DNA from 3 places in the Psychrobacillus sp. FSL W7-1493 genome. Region 3 is predicted to be linked to each of the others. Evidence: riboswitches for the same ligand, from Rfam matches in the RefSeq annotation. Region 3 holds a riboswitch; each other region holds the start of a gene.
The links. A riboswitch is a leader RNA that binds a small molecule or an ion and turns the genes downstream of it on or off. The one in region 3 is predicted to bind lysine.
Positions count from the first base shown of each region.

Region 1: linked by a shared signal. The riboswitch ahead of MKX96_RS06245 (Na+/H+ antiporter NhaC family protein) and the one ahead of MKX96_RS00490 (transporter substrate-binding domain-containing protein) in region 3 are both predicted to bind lysine.
Region 2: linked by a shared signal. The riboswitch ahead of MKX96_RS07695 (aspartate kinase) and the one ahead of MKX96_RS00490 (transporter substrate-binding domain-containing protein) in region 3 are both predicted to bind lysine.

Region 1 is NZ_JBBOSB010000001.1:1,242,829-1,245,104, forward strand. Features, by position in the region: gene yunB (sporulation protein YunB) at 5-775, shown strand; lysine riboswitch at 826-1,010, shown strand; gene MKX96_RS06245 (Na+/H+ antiporter NhaC family protein) at 1,099-2,276, shown strand, end outside.
Region 2 is NZ_JBBOSB010000001.1:1,513,581-1,515,856, reverse strand. Features, by position in the region: gene MKX96_RS07695 (aspartate kinase) at 1-1,144, opposite strand, end outside; lysine riboswitch at 1,347-1,522, opposite strand; gene uvrC (excinuclease ABC subunit UvrC) at 1,566-2,276, opposite strand, start outside.
Region 3 is NZ_JBBOSB010000001.1:99,412-101,687, forward strand. Features, by position in the region: gene MKX96_RS00485 (M23 family metallopeptidase) at 1-340, shown strand, start outside; lysine riboswitch at 476-658, shown strand; gene MKX96_RS00490 (transporter substrate-binding domain-containing protein) at 786-1,622, shown strand; gene MKX96_RS00495 (amino acid ABC transporter permease) at 1,727-2,276, shown strand, end outside.

The DNA of each region.
Region 1 (2,276 bases), 1.1 Mb from region 3:
TTCGTTGTTTTATCGCAAAAAGAAGAAGCGTTTCATATTTTTTAGCACTCAACGCAAATTAGCCATCTTTTTAACATGCTTTTTATTGTCAGTGGCTTGGGTATTTTATTATATAAATGCGCAACTTACTCCCACTTATTTACAATATGCTGAGGTGCAAACTAACAAGATTGCCTCTATGGTAATAAGTAAGGCGATTAACTCGCGTACGGCAAATGTTCTAGATGTAAACGATATTATTGAAGAGGTTCCTTCAGATAGCAAAAATATGGTCACAACCAAATTCAATACAGAAATTATTAACCGAGTGCTATCTGATACAAATAGTTTGGTTCAATCTCATCTAGAGCAAGCGGAGCAGGGGAATCTTTCTAGTCTTCCATACTTGGATGATATTGAGTATGATAAGCAAACAATGGAGGATCAAGGCGGGGTTGTATTCTTTGTTCCGATGGGGCAGGCTACGAATATTCCTTTAATAGGAAACCTTGGTCCGAAAATACCTATTCGATTCCATGTGATCGGAAACGTTCAGTCAAATGTGGTGCCCACTATTACCGAGTTCGGTATTAATAATGCGTATGTTGAAATTAGTATCCATATTAAGGTGAATGTACAAATCATCGTCCCGCTTGCTAGTAAAATGAGTGTAGTGGAACAGAATATACCGGTAGCCATGGGTCTAGTACAAGGGCAGGTTCCACACATTTATACAGGTGGGGATGGGTCGGCTGCTCCATCGGTGGAGGTACCTATACCGTTACCGGAAGATTAAAAAAACTTCATTTTTCTTAAATTACTGTTAGAATAGATAAAAATGAATAATAAATAGGTAGAGGCCGCATTACTTAATAGTATGTTACGGAAGGGTGACTCCAACGATCGTAATAGAAAGGAAGTTGTGCCGAAACTAAGTATGTCTAGTCAATGGCTGCTTAGTTGGGGTTATTTTGAACAAGAATAACACTGTCATTTATATGGGGACATATAGATGGGGAGCTACAAAAGTGAAACAAAGTGTTATAACTAAAATTTCATGTATAAGCCAACCTATAAAATACTATAGGTTGGCTTTTCTATTTTTAAGGAGGAACAGTTTTGGAGAATACAATTTTTTCGTTAGTGCCACCGTTATTGGCAATCATCATGGTTTTAGTGACTAAAAGGGTTTTGTTATCCTTAGGAGCAGGTATTCTCTCTGCAGCCTTACTAGTAGAGGGATTTAGCCCTGTTGGATCTTTGTTAATGTTATGGAATTCCTTTAAAAGCTCCTTCTGGGACGGGGGATTAAATGTATATAATATTTATATTTTATTGTTCATTCTCTTGTTAGGTGTAGTAACAGCTTTTGTCAGCCTGTCGGGAGGAAGCACGGCTTTCGCTAATTGGGCGATTAAGCGGATTAAAACGAAAAGAGGATCTAGACTATTAACAGCCTTTTTAGGAATTATTATTTTTGTGGATGATTATTTCAATGCATTAGCAGTAGGGCAAATCGCAAGGCCAATTACGGACTCGCATAAGGTTTCTCGTGCAAAGCTAGCTTATTTCATAGATTCTACATCGGCACCTATATGTGTGATCTCACCAGTTTCTAGCTGGGGAGCATTCTTAATTAGCCAGCTAGGTGTTATCTTTACAACACATGCTGTGACAGAATATACTCCGTTAGAAGCTTTTATTACAATGGCACCAATGAATTTCTATGTTATAGCTACTATAGCGATGGTGTTCTTTGCCGCATGGACAGATTTTGATCTGTTTGAAATGAAAAAGCATGAAAAACGTGCGAAGGAAACAGGAGTATTATTTGATCCAAATAAAACAAACCCGGGAGATATGGAAGGAGATTTTCCAGACAATCAGTATGGAAAAGTTTTCGATTTATTGCTTCCAATAATCTCTTTAGTAGTGGTAACGTTGGGATTGATGTTCTGGACAGGTTATCAGTTGTCTGGAGGAATTTTAGATATTTTTGTAATCTTTGAAAACACAGATGTTCCTTTATCCTTATTTATAGGTGGATTGGTAGCAAGTATTTTATCCTTCCTGTTGTACGCGCGCCAATTCAAGGTGAACCCAGATGCTAATATGCGCTACGTGTGGAAGGCGTTACGTACAGGTGTTCAATCTATGCTCCCTGCCATTATGATTCTTGTATTCGCTTGGGCATTGTCTTACCTCATTACAGCTTTAGAAACAGGTGCATTTCTTGCAACGATTGTTACAGAAAACAATGTTCCCGTTGGAATCATACCAGTACTACTGTTTGTGCT
Region 2 (2,276 bases), 1.4 Mb from region 3:
CTGAAACCTTTATTTCTGAGGTACTAACCATTTTAACTGGTATGTTTTCCTTGCTTAATCGGTCGAACATTTGTGCAGCGACACCAGGATTAGATACCATCCCTGAACCTACAATAGATACCTTAGCTAAACCCACCTCAAAATCTGCAAAGGTAAAACCTAGATTCTGTTTAGTTTTCTCTAAAACGTGAATTGCTTCCGAAAGAGATTCTTTTTTTATAGAAAAGGAAACGGTAGGCTTCATTCCTTCGACAATCGACTGGACAATAATATCTACATCAATATGGTTATTGGCAAGGGTAGTAAATATGGAAGCGAGTGAACCATTAAAAGGCACTGTATACTCAATCGTTAAACGTACTATATCTGATTCAAAAGCTACCCCTCGTACTACTAAATTATTCTCCACATCTACTTCCTCCTTTAAAATGGTTCCTTCCGTTTCTTCATAGCTTGAACGTACTCGTAATGGAATCTTATAGTTCTTTGCAAATTCCACTGCTCTAGGGTGCAGTACTCCAGCTCCTAAATGAGCTAACTCCAGCATCTCATCATATTCTAGCTGTTCTAGTTTTCTTGCATGAGATACGTAGCGTGGATCTGACGTATAAACGCCATCTACATCCGTATAAATATCACAAATGTCTGCTCCGATAGCTGCAGCTATGGCGACGGCTGTAGTGTCTGACCCTCCTCTTCCTAAAGTAGTAATCTCCCCTAATTCCGACATACCTTGAAAGCCGGCCACAATTACTACGCGATTAGCCATTAAATGCTCATTTATCTTCTGGCCATCCAATTGTTTTATTTTTGAATTTCTATGTACTTCATCTGTAACTATTCCAGCTTGCCAACCCGTCAAAGATAACGTCTCCACTCCAAGTGAATTTAACTGAATAGCAAGTAAGGACATAGTTACTTGTTCTCCTGTAGCAAGCAACATATCCATTTCTCTTTTTGTTGGATTGTTAGTGATTTTACTAGCCATTTCCGCTAAGTCATCTGTTGTTTTTCCCATGGCAGATACAACTACGACGATATCATGTCCTTTCTCCTTTTCTAGTTGTACCCTTTTTGCTACGTTACCAATTAACTCCATGGAGCCTACAGAGGTTCCGCCAAATTTCATCACAATTTTACTCATTTACCTATCTCCCCTTTATCTCCTTGAGCGGACAACAAGAAAAGCGCAAGCGCCTATCCCTGCCCCGACAGGCAAGGCGCTGGAACTAGACATCAACTTATCCACAGGTTCATAATCTTATAATTTCCTAAACAATAAAAAAAGCTTCCCACATATTTGCGGAAAGCTAACTCTTCTCATACACGGTCAAAAATGATTGCCCATGTGAGATAGCCCTCCAGAATATATATTCTGACAGTCCTGCATCTCTTAAATACAGAACCAACATAGGAAAGGAAAAGCTTTTCTATGTTTCGGCGAACAACCCTTTCCTAATCGGTCGTAGGATCTTTCATCCTCTCGATTAGTACTCTTGCAATTCGCACCTCTATCTTCACTGTTTGAATAGTGAATATTAAATTGTTTTAAAGATAACATAAGATTATTCAGAAGACAATAAATTTTTCTGAAAATGAGCCATTAGATTATCAGCTAATTTACTTGGGAGTCCAGATTCTATTAGTTCTTCTCTTGATGCAGCTTGCATTCGTTTGAGGGAGCCAAAATGCTTAAGAAGCATTTTCTTACGTTTTGGACCTATTCCTTCAATTCCATCTAACGAGGAGGCAATTGTATGCTTCCCTCTCTGTTGTCGATGGAAAGTAATTGCAAATCGATGGACCTCATCTTGAATTCTTTGAAGAAGATAGAATGCTTCACTCGTTCTTTTCATCGGGATAATCGCTAATGGGTCACCATATAACAAGGAGGATGTTTGATGCTTGGCATCTTTCGCTAGTCCTGCAATTGGAATATCTAAGCCAAGTTCATCCTCGATAATTTCTCTTGCTGCTTCTATTTGTCCTTTACCCCCATCAATAATGATTAAATCAGGTAGAGGCAATCTCTCTTTTAGTACACGAGTGTAACGTCTACGAACGACCTCACGCATAGCGCCATAGTCATCATGCTTTGCTGCAGTTTTCGTTTTATACTTCCGATAGTCTTTTTTATATGCTCTGCCATCAACGAATACAACCATGGCAGAAACCGCATCGGTACCGTGAATATGAGAATTATCAAAGGCCTCAATTCTGCTTGGCATGGCAATTCCCATAAGACTACCTAGTTCTTCTACTGCCCCTACAGTTCG
Region 3 (2,276 bases):
AGAATATAGCTTGCTTGCGCATTTTAAACAATATTCTATAGTAGTAAAAGAAGGAGACGCGGTGAAGCAGGGACAAACAATTGGCCTTTGTGGAAATTCTGGAAACTCCTCTGAGCCTCATATACATTTTCAGGTGATGGATTCGTCTGATTATGTGAACTGCCATTCTATACGTATAAGTTTCAATGATGGGATTGAGCCAATTCAAGGCGATACAGTAACGACATACAAACCGAACGAAAAGTCAAAAATGGATGTCTTTGATAAAGTGGAAAATACATTTACTTTAGCAGATTTTTTCTTATTTATTCCCCGTATTATTGGTTCATTTTTTAAATAAGACTGTTCGTTTCTATTTAGAATAATGAAGTTATAAAAATAGTAATATTTTGATTAATCAATAGAATGTTTGTTGACAGATGAAAATCTCTATTGTAGACTATGAACAACTAATTGAATATAACCTCGCTTTTATAAGTGAGGTAGAGGCGCGATATTTAACAGTCCTTAGAGGAGCTTGAGATGCTTAGATACTAAGGAGAAGGAAATGTCGCCGAAGCTTGTAATAAACTCATTATTACATGCTGGGTCTGCAGTGAAGAATTGCAGGACTGTCCGTTATAAACGTCCCGGTTTATAATGGTGTGCTATCTCATGGGGAAAAGTAGAGGATTTAGGGCAACCATACATTATGACCTGAGTCTACCTCAAGTCTTTTTTTGTACAGTTGTCCTTTTTGTATGGTTGCATACATATAATAACTTTAAAAAAGGAGATTACTAGAGATGAAAAAGAGACTATTTACATTAACATTTTTACTATCCATTTTTTTATTGCTTGCTGCTTGTGGAACTAAAGAGGAAGAAAGCAGTGGATCAGCATCTGCTCAAGATACATTTACTGTAGGACTTGAGGCAGGATATGCCCCCTTCAACTGGACTCAAATGGACGACAAAAACGGTGGAGTAAAATTGGACGGTAACGCAGAGTATGCTGGTGGATACGATGTAGAAATTGCTAAAAAAATTGCAGAAGGCTTAGGTAAAGAACTGGTAATCGTTAAAACCGAATGGGACGGTCTAGTTCCAGCTTTAACTTCGGGTAAGATTGATGCAATTATTGCTGGAATGTCACCAACAGCAGAGCGTAAAAAAACAATCGATTTCTCTGAAAACTATTATACTTCCAACTTTGTTATGGTTGTAAAAAAGGGCGGAAAATTTGAGGGTGCCACTTCCATTCAAGACTTTAATGGAGCAAAAGTCACAGGCCAATTAAATACTTCTCACTACGGAGTGATAGACCAAATTAAAGGTGTAAAAAAACAGCCTGCATCAGATAACTTTCCAGCAATGCGTGTAGCACTGGAATCTGGTATGATCGACGGTTATGTATCTGAACGTCCAGAAGGAATTAGTGCTTCCTCTGCAAATGACAACTTCAGCATGGTTGAATTCGAAGAAGGATTTGTTGCAGATGAAGAAGAAACAGCTGTTGCAGTAGGATTGAAAAAAGGTAGCGATTTAACAGATAAAATAAATGAAATATTAGCAGGAATTTCAGAAGAAGAGCGTCAAGAAATTATGGATAATGCTATTTCCAATCAACCAGCTGCAGAATAAGTATACTAACGGCTGCTAATAAAAGCAGCCGTTTCATTTTTTAAAGTACTTACGCAATTGGTTAGTGGATGTTCGAGGCAACAGAAAGTGTAAGGAGGAAGACAATGAGTTTAGAATGGATTATCTCCATTATCACCAATAACTGGCCGATGTTTTTGCGTGGAGCAGGAGTAACCCTGTTGATTTCTATTATAGGAACTATTGTAGGAGCAATCATTGGATTATTAGCAGGCGTTATTAGGACCATCCCACTACCTGAAAAGAGGGTAAGTAGATATTTTTTAAAGCTGGTTAATCTTATTCTGTCCATCTATATAGAATTCTTCCGAGGGACACCAATGATCGTCCAAGCTATGGTCATCTTTTATGGATCATCACTGGCCTTTGGGTTAGATATGGATCGTTTACTAGCAGCAATTTTTATTGTATCTATTAATACGGGAGCGTATATGGCTGAAATTGTTCGGGGGGGAGTCATTTCAATTGATAAGGGACAATTTGAGGCATCACAAGCGATAGGGATGAATCACATTCAAACTATGCTATATGTTGTGTTACCCCAGGTTATCCGTAACATACTTCCAGCAACGGGCAACCAATTCATCATTAATATTAAAGATACCTCTGTTTTAAATGTGATAGGGGTAACGGAAT